3 regions of the Streptomyces sp. B1I3 genome follow, and region 2 is predicted to be linked to each of the others. Evidence: predicted binding sites of a transcription regulator. Region 2 holds the regulator's gene; each other region holds the start of a gene.
The links. Region 2 encodes HrcA, which represses chaperone genes, less so after heat shock. Its sites were predicted from a motif close to TTNGCACTCNGNNNNNCNGAGTGCNAA; they were not measured.
Positions count from the first base shown of each region.

Region 1: the regulator HrcA is predicted to act here: its motif matches at 4,022-4,048, upstream of groL (chaperonin GroEL).
Region 3: the regulator HrcA is predicted to act here: its motif matches at 3,771-3,797, upstream of groES (co-chaperone GroES).

Region 1 covers NZ_JAUSYD010000001.1:3,584,091-3,590,587, reverse strand. The annotation lists gene QFZ58_RS16365 (trehalose-6-phosphate synthase) at 1-352, opposite strand, end outside; gene QFZ58_RS16360 (glucosyl-3-phosphoglycerate synthase) at 396-1,346, opposite strand; SAM riboswitch class I at 1,499-1,626, shown strand; gene thrC (threonine synthase) at 1,645-2,943, shown strand; gene QFZ58_RS16350 (MoaD/ThiS family protein) at 2,972-3,247, shown strand; gene QFZ58_RS16345 (cold-shock protein) at 3,678-3,884, shown strand; gene groL (chaperonin GroEL) at 4,210-5,832, shown strand; gene QFZ58_RS16335 (glycoside hydrolase family 9 protein) at 6,308-6,497, shown strand, end outside.
Region 2 covers NZ_JAUSYD010000001.1:5,454,022-5,460,518, forward strand. The annotation lists gene hemW (radical SAM family heme chaperone HemW) at 1-484, shown strand, start outside; gene QFZ58_RS24775 (DUF3097 domain-containing protein) at 691-1,509, opposite strand; gene QFZ58_RS24780 (MBL fold metallo-hydrolase) at 1,576-2,298, opposite strand; gene hrcA (heat-inducible transcriptional repressor HrcA) at 2,464-3,480, shown strand; gene dnaJ (molecular chaperone DnaJ) at 3,481-4,620, shown strand; gene QFZ58_RS24795 (nitronate monooxygenase) at 4,846-5,919, shown strand; gene QFZ58_RS24800 (16S rRNA (uracil(1498)-N(3))-methyltransferase) at 5,916-6,497, shown strand, end outside.
Region 3 covers NZ_JAUSYD010000001.1:3,266,963-3,273,459, reverse strand. The annotation lists gene QFZ58_RS14805 (RNA polymerase sigma factor) at 1-298, shown strand, start outside; gene QFZ58_RS14800 (VOC family protein) at 426-893, shown strand; gene QFZ58_RS14795 (DUF1876 domain-containing protein) at 965-1,237, shown strand; gene QFZ58_RS14790 (methyltransferase domain-containing protein) at 1,406-2,632, opposite strand; gene QFZ58_RS14785 (polysaccharide deacetylase family protein) at 2,723-3,682, shown strand; gene groES (co-chaperone GroES) at 3,950-4,258, shown strand; gene groL (chaperonin GroEL) at 4,357-5,982, shown strand; gene QFZ58_RS14770 (SDR family oxidoreductase) at 6,095-6,497, opposite strand, start outside.

The sequences.
Region 1 (6,497 bases), 1.9 Mb from region 2:
CCCACCGGCGCCGGAACTCGGCATCGAAGACGGGCTCGACCGGGGTCTGGTAGAGCATGTGGTGCACGAACCAGAGCACCGAGTTCGCGATGCCGTTGTACGCGTCGGCATGGATGCCGGCGTCGATGTCGAGCATGCGCACACCGGGCTCGGACAGGCCCCGCCTGACCGCCTCGCGGTCGCTGTCGCTCAGGGCCGCGCACACCCAGAGCTTGTCCTCGACGGCGCTGAGTCCGGAGACGAGGCCGCCCCCGCCCCGCTTGGAGTCGAGTGAGCCGTCCTCGCGGAGCGAGTACGACACCGGGCCGCGGTTGGACGCGACGAGGACCTGTGCAGCGTGCTCGGAGACCATGAGCGGAACCTAGCCCGATCCGGAGGGTGCCAAACGTGGGTCTTCAGGCCGCGCGGCGGGCCGCGTACTCGGAGATCTCCAGCATCGGCGGCCGCTCCTCGGTGTCGACGGCGTACGTGTGCGGTACGAACCCTTCCTCGCCCCGCTCGAACTGGGTGATCTCTGGCCGCACGATGGTGCCCCGGGAGAGGCGCAGCTGCGCCGTGCGGTAGATCGTCGCGGCCATCCTGCCGAGCGCCTGGCCGTCCTGGTGGCGGTGTTTGCGCACGCCGACGTCGACCTGGGCCAGGGCGTCGAGTCCCACCGTGTTCAGGGCGTCGACGAGCAGGCCCAACTCCACTCCGTAGCCGACAGGGAAGGGCAGCCGTTCCAGCAGGGAGCGCCGTACCGCGTACTCGCCGCCGAGCGGCTGGACGAAGCCGGCCAGCTGCGGCCAGTGCAGGTTGAGCAGCGGGCGGGCCATCAGCTCGGTGACCCGTCCCCCCTGGCCTGCGGAGCCGTGGAGCGGCCGGTCGTACATGGCCTTGACGAAGTGCACCCCGGGTTCGGTGAGCAGCGGGCCGACGGTGCCGGAGACGAAGTCCGGCGAGAAGTCCTTGAGGTCGGCGTCGACGAAGCAGACGATCTCCCCGCCGGTCACCAGGAGTGACCGCCAGAGCACTTCGCCCTTGCCGGGGACGGCGGGTATGCGCGGCAGTATCTCGTCGCGGTGCACGACGCGCGCGCCGGCCGCGCGGGCGACGGCGGAGGTGCGGTCGGTGGAGCCCGAGTCGATCACCACGAGTTCGTCGACCAGCGGGACGCGTTCCATGAGCTCGCGCCGGATCGTCTCGACGATGGCTCCGACGGTCGCTTCCTCGTTCAGTGCGGGCAGCACGACGCTCACGGTCGTGCGGTGCGGATCCTGCGTCCTGGCGGCCACGAGCCGGTCCAGCGGGCGATCGGCGGCTGACCAGGAACGCCTGCTCAACCAGCGTTCCATCTCTTCCAGCACGGTCGGTTCTCCCTGGGTGTGATCCATCTCGCGGTACGGACGACTGGTTCGACCGTCCGATGTGTCGGTTACAGTCTGAGCAACGCGGATGAGCCTCGCACGTCGGGGTGGGTCCGCAGACAAATGCCCGGGTCCTCGATCCGGTGCCACAGCGCTCATCCAGAGGGACTGAGGGAACGGCCCGTTGAAGTCCCGGCAACCCTCCTGCCGACCGCGAGGTCACGGTGGGGAAGGTGCCAATTCCGTCTTGCGGCGAAATACGTCGCGAGGAAGATGAGGAGAAAGGGCCTCCGCCATCATGGCCGTGCAGACAGTTGCAGCCAACACCGATTCTTCCGCCGTGGACCTCGGTCCCGCCGTAGCGCTTTCCTGCCGCGAATGCGGCGAGCGTTTCGAACTCGGTCCGATTTTCGCCTGCGCGTCCTGTTTCGGGCCGCTCGAAGTGGCGTACGACCTGCCGAGCGGCTCCCCCGAAGAGCTGAAGAAGCGCATTGCCGAGGGCCCCGACAACATCTGGCGCTACGCGCCGCTGCTGCCGGTCCCCTCCGATGTCGCCGACAAGCCCAACATCAACCCCGGTTTCACCAAGCTGGTCAAGGCCGACAACCTCGCCCGTGAGCTGGGCGTCACCGGCGGTCTCTACGTGAAGGACGACTCCGGCAACCCGACGCACTCCTTCAAGGACCGTGTCGTCGCCATCGCCGTCGAGGCCGCCCGCGCGTTCGGTTTCACCACGCTCTCCTGCTCCTCGACCGGCAACCTCGCCGGCGCGGTGGGTGCCGCGGCGGCCCGTGCCGGCTTCCGGTCCTGCGTGTTCATCCCGCACGACCTGGAGCAGGGCAAGGTCGTCATGGCCGCGGTGTACGGCGGCGAGCTCGTCGGCATCGAGGGCAACTACGACGACGTCAACCGCTTCTGCTCGGAGCTCATCGGCGACCCGCTCGGCGAGGGCTGGGGCTTCGTCAACGTCAACCTGCGCCCGTACTACGGCGAGGGGTCCAAGACCCTGGCGTACGAGATCTGCGAGCAGCTGGGCTGGCAGCTGCCCGACCAGCTCGTCATCCCGATCGCGTCCGGATCCCAGCTCACGAAGATCGACAAGGGTCTGCAGGAGCTGATCAAGCTCGGCCTGGTCGAGGACAAGCCGTACAAGATCTTCGGTGCGCAGGCCGAGGGCTGCTCCCCGGTCTCCACCGCCTTCAAGGCCGGTCACGACGTCGTACGGCCCCAGAAGCCGAACACGATCGCCAAGTCCCTCGCCATCGGCAACCCGGCAGACGGCCCGTACGTCCTGGACATCGCCCGGCGTACCGGCGGGGCCGTGGAGGACGTCGACGACGAGCAGATCGTCGACGCGATCAAGCTGCTGGCCCGGACCGAGGGCATCTTCGCGGAGACCGCGGGCGGTGTGACGGTCGGTGTCACGAAGAAGCTGATCGACGCGGGCCTCCTGGACCCGTCCCTGACCACCGTCGTCCTGAACACCGGAGACGGACTGAAGACGCTGGACGCCGTCGCCCCGACGACCGGCCTGTCGGCGACGATCCGGCCCAGCCTGGACGCGTTCCGCGACGCGGGCCTCGCCGCCGGCAACTGACCACCCGAGACCGAAGGAAGGCACCCACATGAGCGTCAAGGTCCGTATCCCCACCATCCTCCGCACCTACACGGGCGGTCAGGCCGAGGTCTCGGCCGAGGGTGCGGTTCTGTCCGAGGTCATCGCGTCCCTCGAGAAGGACCACCCGGGCATCGCCGCCCGCGTGCTGGACGACCAGGGCAAGCTGCGCCGCTTCGTCAACGTGTACGTCAACGACGACGACGTGCGTTTCGAGGGCGGCCTGGACGCGGCCACGCCGGACGGCGCCGGCGTCTCGATCATCCCGGCCGTGGCCGGAGGCTGACACGGGTGCCGGACTTCCTGTCCGGCTCGGCATCGTGACGATGACCCCCTCCGCGAGAAGCGGAGGGGGTCATTCTGCATGGTTGAGCACGGTACAGTTGGGGAAGCCTCCTCGGCCGCCTGTGCCACCCGCATATGAGAATGCGCCTGGTCGCGACGAGAAGTGGCCAAAGTGCGTGTACCCCTTGCGCCATAAGTGGCCTATGTCGGGCCCGAGTTGCCCTGGAATCCTGCGAGTTACCCCTATCCGGGCGTTCAGCCGCGCCCAGAATTCTCGTCCGATTGACCTGTTGCAGAGGGCAGTTGGGCAGATACATTCGGCCGCGGTCGACGCGTTCCGGCGCACGCCGCCCCCTCCTGTCGGGGGGTGAGTTTGACCCGGGTCCGCGAAGTGCGGTCCTGTGCAAGGGCCAGTAATAGGGGAGTTAGGCATGGCTCAGGGCACCGTCAAGTGGTTCAACGCGGAGAAGGGGTACGGCTTCATCGCGGTCGACGGTGGTGCGGATGTTTTCGTCCACTACAGCGCGATCCAGATGGACGGATACCGCACCCTCGAAGAGGGTCAGCGAGTTGAATTCGAGATCTCGCAGGGCCAGAAGGGGCCGCAGGCGGACATGGTCAAGCTCGCCGTCGGCTGAGCTCGGCGCGGTCGGCCGACGACACCACTCGCACACGCAGGGCCCGTACCCGTAAGAGGGGTACGGGCCCTGCGCGCGTCCCGCGCCGGCTTCCGGTTCCCGGAGGGTGTTCACCCAGCGAGCCATCACCGAAGGCGCTTGCACTCTCCGGGGTCGAGTGCTAATCATTGGCGTTAGCACTCTCCAGGTGAGAGTGACAGAACTTGGACCGGGCCGGTGAGGCCCGCAGGCCCGGTGGGGCAAGGAACCACTGGGCACGCTGGCCGTCCGTCGCGGGCGCCACTCGGTCCGGAGAATCCACCCCTGTCCGGGAGGACCACTTCACATGGCCAAGATCATCGCGTTCGACGAGGAGGCACGGCGCGGTCTCGAGCGCGGGATGAACCAGCTCGCCGACGCCGTCAAGGTAACCCTCGGCCCGAAGGGCCGTAACGTCGTCCTCGAGAAGAAGTGGGGCGCGCCCACGATCACCAACGATGGTGTTTCCATCGCCAAGGAGATCGAGCTCGAGGACCCGTACGAGAAGATCGGTGCGGAGCTGGTCAAGGAGGTCGCCAAGAAGACGGACGACGTCGCCGGCGACGGTACGACCACCGCCACCGTTCTCGCCCAGGCGCTCGTCCGCGAGGGCCTGCGCAACGTCGCCGCGGGTGCCAACCCGATGGCTCTCAAGCGTGGCATCGAGAAGGCCGTCGAGGCCGTCTCCGCCGCTCTGCTGGAGCAGGCGAAGGACGTGGAGACCAAGGAGCAGATCGCTTCGACGGCCTCCATCTCCGCTGCTGACACCGAGATCGGCGCCAAGATCGCCGAGGCTATGGACAAGGTCGGCAAGGAAGGCGTCATCACCGTCGAGGAGTCCCAGACCTTCGGTCTGGAGCTCGAGCTCACGGAGGGTATGCGCTTCGACAAGGGCTACATCTCGGCGTACTTCGCCACCGACATGGAGCGTATGGAGACGTCGTTCGACGACCCGTACATCCTGATCGTCAACTCCAAGATCAGCAACGTGAAGGACCTCCTTCCGCTGCTCGAGAAGGTCATGCAGTCGGGCAAGCCCCTGCTGATCATCGCGGAGGACGTCGAGGGCGAGGCCCTGTCGACCCTGGTCGTCAACAAGATCCGTGGCACCTTCAAGTCCGTCGCCGTCAAGGCTCCGGGCTTCGGTGACCGCCGCAAGGCCATGCTCGGCGACATCGCCATCCTCACCGGTGGCACCGTCATCTCCGAGGAGGTCGGTCTCAAGCTGGAGAACGCCGGCCTGGACCTGCTCGGCACCGCCCGCAAGGTCGTCATCACCAAGGACGAGACGACGATCGTCGACGGCGGCGGCGAGAGCGACCAGGTTCAGGGTCGCGTCAAGCAGATCCGTGCCGAGATCGAGAACTCCGACTCGGACTACGACCGCGAGAAGCTGCAGGAGCGCCTCGCGAAGCTGGCCGGCGGCGTGGCCGTCATCAAGGCCGGCGCCGCCACCGAGGTGGAGCTCAAGGAGCGCAAGCACCGCATCGAGGACGCGGTGCGCAACGCCAAGGCCGCCGTCGAGGAGGGCATCGTCGCCGGTGGTGGCGTGGCTCTGCTCCAGGCCTCGGCCGTCTTCGAGAAGCTCGACCTGACCGGTGACGAGGCCACGGGCGCCAACGCCGTGAAGCTCGCGCTGGAGGCCCCGCTCAAGCAGATCGCCGTCAACGGTGGTCTCGAGGGTGGCGTCATCGTCGAGAAGGTGCGCAACCTGCCGATCGGTCACGGCCTCAACGCCGCGACCGGCGAGTACGTCGACATGATCGCCGAGGGCATCATCGACCCGGCGAAGGTCACGCGCTCCGCTCTGCAGAACGCCGCCTCCATCGCCGCGCTCTTCCTCACCACCGAGGCCGTCATCGCCGACAAGCCGGAGAAGGCCTCTGCGGCCGCTCCGGGCGGCATGCCGGGCGGTGACATGGACTTCTGATCCTCGGATCAGCAGCTCCACGCGGTACCCGCAGTACCTGATACGACGTCGGCCCCCGGGATTCCTCCCGGGGGCCGACGTCGTTCCGCGTGGCGCGTCCACGCCGTGCCGACGTCGTTCCGCGTGGCGCGTCCACGCCGTGCCGACGTCGTTCCGCGTGGCGCGTCCACGCCGTGCCGACGTCGTTCCGCGTGGCCCGTCCACGCCGACTCGGGCGTGGTCCGCGTGCTCTTCTGTCATGACCCTGGCGTAACGCGTGCCCCAGGCCCCACAATGGCTGCGCTCCGTGGAACCGCTCCCACGTCTCGGTGCTCCCGTCGCGCCGCCGTTCGTTGGGAGCGCTCCCATGAAGTGTGTCGCCCGTACCCCCACACACGTACGTCGACGAAAGGTCTCATCGGTGAACGCCTTACCGCCCCCCGCCCGGCCCGTACCCGTTCGATCCCGGTCCCGGTCCGGGAGGAGCGTGTTCGGGTTGTCGGCCGCCGTCCTTCTGTGCGCGGGCGCCCTGGCCGTGCCCGGCACGGCCCTGGCCGACGACGCCGAACCAGGGCCCGAGCAGATCGCCAACGGCGATTTCACCGCCGGTGCCGCGCCCTGGTGGTGGACGGCGAACACATCGGCCGCGGTGTCCGACGGCCGGCTGTGCGTCGACGTCCCCGCCG
Region 2 (6,497 bases):
CGACGTCCACGCCGACCGCTACCTGATCGCCGACGAGGCGATGGCGGCCGCAGGTTTCTCCTGGTACGAGGTGTCGAACTGGTCCCGTACGCCCGAGGGCCGCTGCCTGCACAACGAGCTGTACTGGCGCGGCGCCGACTGGTGGGGCGCCGGGCCGGGGGCGCACAGCCACGTCGGCGGCGTGCGCTGGTGGAACGTGAAGCACCCCGGGGCGTACGCGCAGGCTCTGGCCGAAGGGCGTTCGCCCGGGGCCGGTCGGGAGATCCTCGGCGAGGAGGACCGCCGGGTCGAGCGCATCCTGCTGGAGCTGCGCCTCGTCGAGGGGTGCCCCCTGTCGCTGCTGGCGCCCGCCGGGCTCGCGGCGGCCGGCCGGGCCGTGACGGACGGGCTGCTGGAGCCCGGCCCGTACGGCGAGGGTCGCGCGGTCCTCACCCTGCGCGGGCGGCTGCTCGCCGACGCCGTGGTGCGGGACCTGGTGGACTGAGGCCCGCACCAGCTCCCGGGCGGACCCGGGCCGCACCGGCTCCCCGGCGGACCCGGGCCGTACCGGACCCAGGCAGCACCGGGCCCGGTTCCGGGTGCCGGCCCCGCCCGGCGGGCGGGCCCGGCGCTGCCCCCGGCGCGTAGCCCCTGCGGCCCCCGGCGCGTAGCCCCTGCGGCCCTCGGCGCGCAGGCCCTCCGCCCTGGCGTTCAGGCCGGAAGGGTGACGAAGTCGATCAGCTCCTCGACGCGGCCGAGCAACTGCGGTTCCAGGTCCTTGTAGGAACCGACCCGGGACAGGATGTGCTGCCACGCCGCACCCGTGTTCTCCGGCCAACCCAGCGCACGGCACACCCCCGTCTTCCAGTCCTCGCCGCGCGGCACCACCGGCCAGCCCGCGATGCCCACGGACGACGGTTTCACCGCCTCCCAGACGTCGATGTACGGGTGTCCCACGACCAGCACGTTCCCGTCCGTGACCTGGGCGGCGATACGCGACTCCTTCGACCCGGGCACCAGGTGGTCGACCAGCACCCCCAGACGGGCGTCCGGGCCCGGCCCGAACTCGCGGACGATCGCGGGCAGGTCGTCGATGCCCTCCAGGTACTCCACGACCACGCCCTCGATGCGCAGGTCGTCGCCCCAGACCCGCTCGACCAGCTCGGCGTCGTGGCGGCCCTCCACGTAGATGCGGCCCGCCCGCGCCACACGGGCCCGTGCCCCCGGGACGGCCAGCGAACCGGAGGCCGTACGGGCCGGACGGGCGGGTCCCCCGGCCGAGGGCCGTACGAGGGTGACCACCCTGCCCTCCAGCAGGAAACCGCGAGGCTCCATCGGGAACACCCGGTGCTTGCCGAACCGGTCCTCCAGCGTGACCGTGGGCCCCTGGGCCGTCTTCTCGCACCGGATCACCGCTCCGCAGAAGCCGGTGGAGACCTCCTCCACGACCAGATCGGGCTCGGCGGGTACCTCGGGAACGGTGGCGGACCTCTTCCACGGCGGGGTCAGATCCGGCTGATAGCTGCGCATGGCACGACGATAAACGGCACGCCGGCGCAGGAGACGTGTTCACGGCAGGACGGGCAGGGAGCCCCCTCACGACACGCCGAACCGGCGGGCCAGCCCGTCGCGCTGCGCCCGGACGAACGCGGCGTCCACGACCGCCCCGTGCCCCGGCACGTACAGCGCGTCCTCGCCGCCCAGCTCCAGCAACCGGTCCAGGGCGGCCGGCCAGTGTGTGGTGACGGCGTCCGGGCCCGCCTGCGGCTCGCCGGACTCCTCGACCAGATCCCCGCAGAGCACCACGACGGGTGAGCCCGGCACCAGCACCGCCAGGTCGTGGCCGCTGTGCCCCGGGCCCACGTTCGCCAGCAGTACCTGCAGGCCGTCGCCCAGATCCAGGGTCCACTCACCGCTCACCTGATGCCGCGGCGGTACCAGCACGTCCGTCGCGGTGACGGCGTCGTGCTCGCTCAGCCCGTGACGCACCGCGTCCTCGCGCAGTTCCCCGGCGCCGTGCCTGAGCAGTTCTGCCGTGCCGACCGCGCCGTAGACCTCCGCCCCGGCGAAGGCGGCGGTGCCCAGTACGTGATCGAAGTGCGGGTGGCTGAGTGCGATATGCGTCACCCTGCGGCCGAGGAGGCCCTGCACCTGGGTCCGCAGTTCGACCCCCTCCCGGAGCGACGAGCCGGTGTCGTGGAGCAGCACGGCGTCCGCTCCGACCACCAGGGAGACCGTCGCGTCCCAGACAGGAAGGCGCCGGCGCCCCGTGCCGTTGCCCAACCGCTCCCAGCCGAACTCTTCCCAAGAGACGTCCATACGGCGACGCTATCGGCAACGACCTGCGCAGTCCCGCGACGGCATGGCCGGTCGCCCTTGCCCAGGTACCACTCCGCCCCCGTACACTGGCCGGGGGAATTGCTGGCACTCGAAAGCGCAGAGTGCCAGGCAGACACCGGAGAACCACAGCTGGAGGTGTGCGCGGTGCTCAGTGAACGCAGACTCGAAGTGCTGCGCGCCATCGTCCAGGACTATGTCGGCACCGAGGAGCCGGTCGGCTCCAAGGCGCTCACCGAGCGGCACAGCCTGGGAGTCTCCCCGGCCACTGTCCGCAACGACATGGCAGTACTGGAGGACGAGGGCTTCATCGCCCAGCCGCACACCAGTGCGGGGCGCATCCCCACGGACAAGGGCTACCGTCTTTTCGTCGACAAGCTCGCGGGCGTCAAGCCCCTGTCGTCGCCGGAACGCCGGGCCATCCAGAATTTCCTCGACGGCGCGGTCGACCTCGACGACGTCGTGGGCCGCACGGTCAGGCTGCTCGCGCAGCTGACCCGGCAGGTCGCCGTCGTGCAGTACCCCTCGCTGACCCGCTCGACGGTGCGGCACGTGGAGCTGCTGTCACTGGCCCCGGCCAGGCTGATGCTCGTACTGATCACGGACACGGGCCGTGTCGAACAGCGTATGATCGACTGCCCTGCACCGTTCGGTGACACCTCCCTGGCCGACCTGCGGGCCCGGCTCAACAGCCGGGTCGTGGGACGCCGCTTCGCGGATGTCCCGCGTCTGGTGCAGGACCTGCCGGAGTCCTTCGAGAGCGAGGACCGGGGAACCGTGTCCACGGTGCTCTCCGTCCTTCTCGAGACTCTGGTCGAAGAGACGGAGGAGCGGCTCATCATCGGCGGCACCTCCAACCTCACCCGCTTCGGGCACGACTTCCCTGTGATGATCCGGCCGGTGCTGGAGGCACTGGAGGAGCAGGTCGTGCTGCTGAAGCTGCTCGGTGAGGCGACGGACTCAGGCATGACCGTACGGATCGGGCACGAGAACGCCCACGAAGGCCTCAACTCCACATCCGTCGTCGCGGTCGGCTACGGTTCGGGCGACGAGGCAGTCGCCAAACTCGGCGTGGTCGGACCGACCCGCATGGACTACCCCGGAACGATGGGAGCGGTACGCGCAGTGGCACGTTACGTCGGACAGATCCTGGCGGAGTCGTAAGTGGCCACGGACTACTACGCCGTACTCGGCGTGCGCCGCGACGCATCTCAGGACGAGATCAAGAAGGCATTCCGCAGGCTCGCCCGCGAGCTGCACCCGGATGTCAACCCGGATCCGAAGACCCAGGAGCGGTTCAAGGAGATCAACGCCGCTTACGAGGTGCTGTCGGACCCGCAGAAGAAGCAGGTCTACGACCTCGGCGGCGACCCGCTGTCCGCCTCGGGCGGCGGCGGTGGCGCGGGCGGTTTCGGGGCCGGCGGCTTCGGCAACTTCAGCGACATCATGGACGCGTTCTTCGGCAACGCCACGCAGCGCGGACCGCGTTCGCGGACCAGGCGCGGCCAGGACGCCATGATCCGGCTGGAGATCGACCTCAACGAGGCGGCCTTCGGCACGACCAAGGACATCCAGGTCGACACGGCGGTCGTCTGCACGACCTGCAGTGGCGAGGGCGCCGCTCCCGGCACCTCCGCGCAGACCTGTGACATGTGCCGCGGCCGTGGCGAGGTCTCCCAGGTCACCCGGTCCTTCCTCGGCCAGGTCATGACCTCGCGGCCCTGCCCGCAGTGCCAGGGCTTCGGTACGGTCGTGCCGACCCCGTGCCCCGAGTGCGCCGGCGACGGCCGCATCCGTTCGCGGCGCACCCTCACCGTGAAGATTCCCGCGGGCGTCGACAACGGCACGCGTATCCAGCTCGCGGGCGAGGGCGAGGTCGGCCCCGGCGGCGGCCCTGCCGGTGACCTGTACGTCGAGATCCACGAGCTGTCGCACGCGGTGTTCCAGCGGCGCGGCGACGATCTGCACTGCACGGTCACCATCCCCATGACGGCTGCGGCACTCGGCACCCAGGTGCCGCTGGAGACGCTGGACGGCCTGGAGGAGATCGACATCCGGCCGGGCACCCAGTCCGGCCAGTCGGTCCCGCTGCACGGGCGCGGCATCACGCATCTGCGAGGCGGCGGGCGCGGGGACCTCATCGTGCACGTCGAGGTCACCACTCCGATGAAGATGGACCCCGAACAGGAGCACCTCCTGCGGGAGCTGGCGAAGCTGCGCGGTGAGGAGCGCCCCACCGGCCAGTTCCAGCCAGGGCAGCAAGGCCTTTTCTCCCGGTTGAAGGACGCTTTCAACGGCCGCTGACACCGGACGCCGGACAGGGCGGTGCAGACCGCCGCCCGATGCCGGGAGGCAGCTGAAGCGCCCGCCCGCACCGCACCACCGCACCGCCCGCCGGTCCCGTACCGGCGGGCGGTGCCGCGTGCGGGAGGTCCCGCCTGCCGGCGGACCGGCCGGCTGGCGAGGGAGGCCGGGGCTGCGTAAAACGGCTGATTCGGCACGGTGCGCGGGACGTGGCACGATGCGGTCATGTCCTTGGCGCTGACCGATCTCTGCCGGTATCCGATCGTGCAGGCCCCGATGGCCAGCGGGGTCTCCGGCCCGCATCTGGCCGGGGCCGTCACCGAGGCCGGGGGGCTCGGTTTCCTCGCCGCCGGCTACAAGACCGCGGACGGGATGTACAACGAGGTCGAACAGCTGCGCCGGCTGACCGGCGGGGCCTTCGGCGTCAACCTGTTCATGCCGCAGCCCCTGCTCGCAGACCCGAGCGCCGTCGAGGTGTACCGCCACCAGCTCGCGGGTGAGGCCTCCTGGTACGAGACCCCGCTCGGCGACCCCGACTCCAGCGGCGACGACGGATACGAGGCCAAGGTCGCGATCCTGCTCGAGGATCCCGTACCCGTCGTCTCCTTCACCTTCGGCTGCCCCACCCGCGAGGTGCTCGACGCCTTCGCCCAGGCCGGTACCTTCACCGTCGTGACGGTCACCTCCCCGCAGGAGGCGCGCAACGCGCAGTGGGCGGGCGCCCAGGCGGTCTGCGTCCAGGGCGCCGAGGCGGGCGGGCACCGGTCCACGCACCGGGACGATCCCCAGGGCGGTCTCACCGGCACCGGGCTCCTCACCCTGGTCGCCGAGGTCCGCGAAACCGTCGGGTTGCCCCTCGTGGCTGCCGGCGGGCTGATGCGCGGCTCCCAGATCACGTCCGTGCTGGCGGCCGGCGCGGACGCGGCGCAACTCGGGACGGCGTTCCTGGCCTGCCCCGAGTCGGGGGCCCACCCGCTGCACAAGCAGGCCCTGACCAACCCGCTGTTCGTGACGACCGCCCTGACCCGGGCCTTCTCCGGCCGTCCGGCGCGAGGGCTGGTCAACCGCTTCGTACGTGAGCACGGCCGGTACGCCCCCGCCGCCTATCCGCAGGTGCACCAGCTGACCAGTGGGCTGCGCAAGGCCGCCGCCGAAGTCGGGGACGCCCAGGGCATGGCCCTGTGGGCGGGCCAGGGGCACCGGATGGCACGCGAGCTGCCCGCCGGGGAACTCGTGGAACTGCTCGCCGCCGAAATGGAAGCCGCGCGTGCGGCAGTGAGTGGGAGGGATGCCCGATGACGGCACCGGTCTTCGTCGTCGAACACATGCCCAGCGGACCGGAGTTCGCCCTGGAAGGGCCCGAGGGGCGGCACGCCGTCTCCGTGAAGCGGCTGAACCCGGGGGAGGACGTCGTCCTGACCGACGGACGGGGCCGCTGGGCCGAAGGGGTCGTACGAGCGGCGGAGGGCAAGGACCGTCTGCTCGTCACCGGTCTGGACCCGGTGCACGAGGAGCCGGCGCCCACGCCGTTCGTCACCGTCGTCCAGGCCCTGCCCAAGGGGGACCGCGGGGAACTCGCGGTCGAGACGATGACCGAGACGGGCGTCGACGCGATCGTCCCCTGGCAGGCGTCACGGTGCATCACGCAGTGGAAGGGCGACCGGGGACTCAAGTCCCTGGCCAAGTGGCGCAGTACCGCCCGCGAGGCGGGGAAGCAGTCACGCCGGGTGAGGTTCCCCGAGGTCGCGGAGGTCATGTCGACCAAGCAGGTCGCCGCGCTGCTGGCCACCGCGGACTTCGCGGGCGTCCTGCACGAGGACCGGGAGACCGGCAGCGCGCCGCTCGCCACCGCGGCGCTCCCCGACCGGGGCTCCATC
Region 3 (6,497 bases), 2.2 Mb from region 2:
CGCCGCGCTGTACGGCAGTCTCGCGAAGGCCGCCCCGTCACCGGTCGTGGAACTGAACCGTGCGGTCGCGGTCTCCATGGCCGAGGGCCCGGCGGCGGGCCTCGCCCTGACGGACGCGCTCGCGGGGAACCCGGCGCTGACGGCGTACCACCTGCTGCCGAGCGTGCGGGGGGACCTGCTGGAGCGGCTGGGGCGGCAGGAGGAGGCGCGCGCCGAATTCGTACGGGCGGCGGAGCTGACCCGTAACGCGCGGGAGCGGGCGCTGCTGCTCGCCCGGGCACAGCGCGTGTCCCGATGAGTTCCGGGGCCGGGACCGGTCTACCTTGCACAGCGTCCTCCGACGCGCAGGCCCGGGTGCACCGGCCCGGGCGCACGGTGTCGGACCCGCCGTACCGGAAGCACCACATCACGCGAGGAGCGAGACCATGCAGAAGATCAGGACCTTCCTGTGGTTCGACGGCCAGGCGCAGGAAGCCGCGGAGTTCTACGTCTCGGTCATCGGAGGCGACTCCCGCATCCTGGACGTCGCCCGCTATCCCCAGGAGTCACCGGACGAGGTGGGCAAGGTGATGACCGTGGAGTTCCGGCTCGCCGGCCAGGAGTACGTCGCCCTCAACGGCGGCCCGCAGTTCTCCTTCACCGAGGCGATCTCCCTGTCCGTCGACTGCGAGGACCAGGCGGAGGTCGACAGGCTGTGGGCCGCGCTCACCGCGGACGGCGGCGAGGAGAGCCGGTGCGGGTGGCTCAAGGACAAGTACGGGCTGTCCTGGCAGATCGTCCCGCGCGGCATGACCGAGGTGTTCTCCGACCCCGATCGGGCCAGGGCGGAGCGCGCCATGAAGGCGATGATGGGGATGCGGAAGCTGGACCTGCAGGCGGTCCGGGACGCCTGAGGCGCCCGGCGCCGTGCGCCTCCCGGCGAACGGGCGCACCCTGGAAACAGGAATCCCGGGAGGTGACCGTCATGATGGAGACCACGGTCGGATGGCACATCGAGCTGGAGTTCGAGGAGGACACCCACCGCACCCGTGCGGCCGCACTCGTGCGGCTGAGCGACGGGAGCGAGGTGCGGGCCCACGGCTACGCCAGCCGGCACCCATCCGACGCGGAACAGCCGCGGGTCGGTGAGGAGATCGCAGGCGCCCGCGCACTCAACGAACTGGCCATGAAGCTGCTCACCAAGGCGCACGACGAGATCGACGAGGCCTCGGGCCGGACCTCGTACCCCTTGACCTGACCACCTGACCACCTGACCACCTGACCACCTGACCACCTGGCCACCTGACCACCTGGCCACCTGACCGCCTGAACCGCCTGAACCGCCTGAACCGCCTGGCCCCCTGCTACCACCTGAGTACGCGGCCGGTCCTGCCGGGGCTTCAGGGTCCCCGGCAGGCTCAGGGGCTCAGGGGCGTTTCAGCGGCTGCCCGATCAGCATCGTCGGTGCTCCGGCCACCCGCGTCAGGAAGACGGTGGCGGAGTGCGGCCCCTGGAGCTTCATCCTGCGCCGCAACTCCTCCGGTTCCACCGCCGAACCGCGCTTCTTGACGGTCAGCACGCCCACCGCGCGCTCCCGCAGCAGCGCCTTCAGCCTCTTCATGTGGAAGGGCAGCTGATCGGTGATCTCGTACCCGGTCGCGTAGCCGGAGTCGTAGGGGGCGTCACTCGTGACGTACGCGATCGTCTCGTCGATCAGCCGGCCCCCGCACCGCTCGACGACGTCGGCGACCAGGTGGGCACGGATGACGGCGCCGTCCGGCTCGTAGAGATACCGGCCGACGGGTCCGACGGGCGGCGCGGGGAGCGGGGCGGCGGCGGTCAGGGTCGCGCGGGACGGCAGGAGGGTGGCCCGGAAGGCTCCGGGACGGAAACCGTCGCCGAACCAGAGCACCGCCTCCTTCACGTCCCCGCCGTCCGAGATCCATTCGGCCTCGGCGTGCGGCCCGATCGCCTCGTGCGGCACGCCTGGGGCGATCTTCAGCGCCGCGCGGGGCGCCTTCAGGGCGGCGGCGGTGGCCCAGGAGAGCGGGGGTGAGTACGCCTCCGGGTCGAAGATCCTGCCGCGTCCGCCGCGCCGGGCCGGGTCGACGAAGACGGCGTCGTACGGGGAGGTGTCGATCTCCGTGACGTCGGCGCACCGCACCTCGACGAGGTCCTGGAGGCCGAGCGCCTGGGCGTTGGCGCGGGCGACCTCGACGGTCAGCGGGTCGCGGTCCACGGCGAGGACACCGATCCCGGCCCGGGCGAGGGCGATGGCGTCGCCGCCGATGCCGCAGCACAGGTCGGCGACGCGCCGTACGCCGCCGAGCCCCGCGAACCGCTCGGCACGGTAGGTGGCGACGGAGGTCCGGGTGGCCTGCTCCACGCCGTCGGGGGTGAAGAACATGCGGTACGCGTCGGCCGCCCCGAACTTCGCGACCGCGCGCTGCCGCAGCCGCGCCTGACCGAGCGCCGCTGACACGAGGGCGGCCGGGTGGGTGCGGCGCAGCCGGGTCGCGGTGGCCAGCTCCCGGGCGGGGTCGTGGTCGCGCAGCTCGTCCAGGAGCGCCGTGCCCTCGGGGGTGCGCAGGGCGGCGAAGGCGGCGAGCGGGTCGGCGGGCTCGGCCTGATCGGCAGGGGAAAGGGCGTTCACGGCTCCATTGTGAGCCAGCCGGGGGACGCGCCGGGTGCGGTGGAGGTGTCGTGGGAGGCGGCCGGTGCCCCGGTGGCAGGATGCGGCGCCATGCAACTAGTACGACAAAACGAAAAACCTGTCATCAAACCGCACAGAACGGCCTGTGCGGTCCTGGTCGCCCTGCTGATCGGTGCCGCCGCCTCCGGTTGCGCCGACGGTGGGGACGAAGGGGCCGCCGGCCAGGGGGAGCCGGCGGCCGGGCAGCCGGGAGCCGCCGCCGCGCAGGCGGGCCCCGCCGCGGCCGCGGCCGCTGCCGAGACGCGGGCCGAGGCCGAGCTGCTGAATCGGCAGCAGGCGGCCCGCGTCGCCGTCGCGAAGAGGTGGGGGCTGTCCGAGGTCCCGCTCACCGCGCCCGCGCCGCCTGCCGAGAAGCCGCACATCGCCACCCGCGAGGGCTTCGAGGTCGAGGGCGGGGAGGATCTGCCGCCGGTCTTCACCACCGTGCCGACCAAGGAGCGGATCGTCTTCCTGACGATGGACGACGGCGCCGAGAAGGACCCCGAGCTGCTGCGGATGATGTCGGAGCTGAACATCCCGTACAGCGCCTTCCTCAGCGACTACGAGGTGAGCGACGACTACGGCTACTTCAAGGAGATGCAGGCCCACGGGGTCACCCTCAACAACCACACGCTCACCCACCCCTACCTCCCCGGGCTGTCCGAGGAGGACCAGCGGCGGGAGATCTGCGGCTCGCAGGACAGGATCGAGAAGCGCCTGGGGAAGCGGCCCACTCTCTTCCGGCCGCCGTACGGCAACTACAACGGCGACACCCTGCGCGTCGCCAAGTCCTGCGGCATCGAGGCCGTGCCCCTGTGGGCCGCCGAGGCGTTCCCCGACCGCATGGAGTGGCGCGAGTGGGACAGGGACCTGCATCCCGGCGACATCATCCTCACCCACTTCCGGGGCCCTGACGACTGGGACGGATCCATGGCCGACATGATCCGCAACGTCATGAGGACGGTCACCGGCAAGGGGTACGCCGTGGCCAGGCTGGAGGACTACGTCTGACGGGCCGTCCGCCGTACGGAACCCTGTGCGGATCTCCGGCGTTGTGCGGGCGTGGAGCCGCCCGGCCACGCCACGCGAGGGTGGTCAATTGGCACTCCGCTTGACCGAGTGCTAATCGCAGTCATAGTCTCAGTGCTGGCACTCCCCACTGGAGAGTGCCAGCACCACTGCGACAGGGCAGGTCCGGCACCCGCGACGACGGATCCACCTGGTCGCCACCCACAGACTGTTAAACCCCGTGAGATCTCCGAAGGGGGAGACCGGATCGTGTCGACCACCAGCTCCAAGGTTGCGATCAAGCCGCTCGAGGACCGCATTGTGGTCCAGCCGCTCGACGCCGAGCAGACCACGGCTTCCGGCCTGGTCATTCCGGACACCGCCAAGGAGAAGCCCCAGGAGGGCGTCGTCCTGGCCGTGGGCCCGGGCCGCTTCGAGAACGGCGAGCGCCTTCCGCTCGACGTCAAGACCGGCGATGTCGTTCTGTACAGCAAGTACGGCGGTACCGAGGTGAAGTACAACGGCGAGGAGTACCTCGTCCTCTCGGCGCGCGACGTTCTCGCGATCATCGAGAAGTAACTCACCCACGTTTGCTTCCGTTCTGCGCCCCTGGCCCCCTGCGAAATAACTAGCCGGGTGGCGAGGGGCGCAGTTCGTTTGAGAGGACAGCTCAGCCCATGGCGAAGATTCTGAAGTTCGACGAGGACGCCCGTCGCGCCCTTGAGCGCGGCGTCAACAAGCTTGCCGACACGGTGAAGGTGACGATCGGCCCGAAGGGCCGCAACGTCGTCATCGACAAGAAGTTCGGCGCTCCCACCATCACCAACGACGGTGTCACCATCGCGCGCGAGGTCGAGCTCGACGACCCGTACGAGAACCTCGGTGCCCAGCTGGTGAAGGAGGTGGCGACCAAGACCAACGACGTAGCCGGTGACGGCACCACCACCGCCACCGTGCTCGCCCAGGCGCTCGTCCGCGAGGGTCTGCGCAACGTTGCCGCGGGCGCGTCCCCGGCCGCCCTGAAGAAGGGCATCGACGCCGCCGTGAAGGCCGTGTCCGAGGAGCTCCTCGCGACCGCCCGCCCGATCGACGACAAGTCCGACATCGCCGCCGTGGCCGCGCTCTCCGCGCAGGACGCCCAGGTCGGCGAGCTCATCGCGGACGCGATGGACAAGGTCGGCAAGGACGGTGTCATCACCGTCGAGGAGTCCAACACCTTCGGTCTGGACCTCGAGTTCACCGAGGGCATGGCCTTCGACAAGGGCTACCTCTCCCCGTACATGGTGACCGACCAGGAGCGTATGGAGGCCGTCCTCGACGACCCGTACATCCTGATCCACCAGGGCAAGATCGGCTCCATCCAGGAGCTGCTCCCGCTCCTGGAGAAGGTCATCCAGGCGGGTGCCTCCAAGCCGCTGCTCATCATCGCCGAGGACGTCGAGGGCGAGGCGCTCTCCACCCTCGTCGTCAACAAGATCCGTGGCACCTTCAACGCCGTCGCGGTGAAGGCCCCGGGCTTCGGTGACCGCCGCAAGGCCATGCTCGGAGACATCGCCACCCTCACCGGTGCGACCGTCATCGCCGAGGAGGTCGGCCTCAAGCTCGACCAGGCCGGTCTGGACGTGCTGGGCACCGCCCGCCGCGTCACCGTCTCGAAGGACGACACGACCATCGTCGACGGCGGCGGCGACTCCGCCGACGTCAAGGGCCGCGTCAACCAGATCAAGGCCGAGATCGAGTCCACGGACTCCGACTGGGACCGCGAGAAGCTCCAGGAGCGCCTCGCGAAGCTGGCCGGCGGCGTCTGCGTGATCCGTGTCGGTGCCGCCACCGAGGTGGAGCTCAAGGAGAAGAAGCACCGTCTGGAGGACGCCATCTCCGCGACCCGCGCCGCGGTCGAGGAGGGCATCGTCTCCGGTGGTGGCTCCGCTCTGGTCCACGCCGTCAAGGTCCTCGAGGGCAACCTCGGCAAGACCGGCGACGAGGCCACGGGTGTCGCGGTCGTGCGCCGCGCCGCCGTCGAGCCGCTGCGCTGGATCGCCGAGAACGCCGGCCTCGAGGGCTACGTCATCACCTCGAAGGTCGCCGAGCTCGACAAGGGTCAGGGCTTCAACGCCGCGACCGGCGAGTACGGCGACCTGGTGAAGGCCGGCGTCATCGACCCGGTCAAGGTCACCCGCTCCGCCCTGGAGAACGCCGCGTCCATCGCGTCGCTGCTGCTCACGACCGAGACCCTGGTCGTAGAGAAGCCGGCCGATGACGAGGGCGACTCCGGTCACGGCGGCCACGGCCACTCGCACTAGTACGGCTCCGTACGCCACCGAGGCCCGGTACCCCCGTCGCGGGGGCACCGGGCCTCGGTGCGTCCTGGCCCCTCGCCGCCGCGGCCGCGATCCGGGCGAGGCGAGGAGGCCGCTACCGGGGGCCGTAGGTACGGCCCGCGCGGGAGGTGACTCCGCCGAGGAGTCCCCGGGGTGTCACCTTCACCAGACCCATCATCGCCTTGTACCGGGGATCCGGCACGGACACCGTCCTGCCCCTGGCCAGGTCGGCCAGGGCCGCCGCGACCAGCTTGTCCGCGTCGAGCCACATCCAGCCGGGGATGTTGCCCGTACCCATCCCCGCCCGCTCGTGGAACTCCGTCCGTACGAAGCCGGGGCAGAGCGCCATCAGCCGCACCCCCGAACCCGCGAGGTCCTTCGCCGCACCCTGGGTGAACTGCACGACCCACGCCTTCGACGCCCCGTACGTCCCCCGGGGCAGGAAGGCCGCCACCGAGGCCACGTTGACCACTCCGCCGCGGCCACGCTCCCGCATC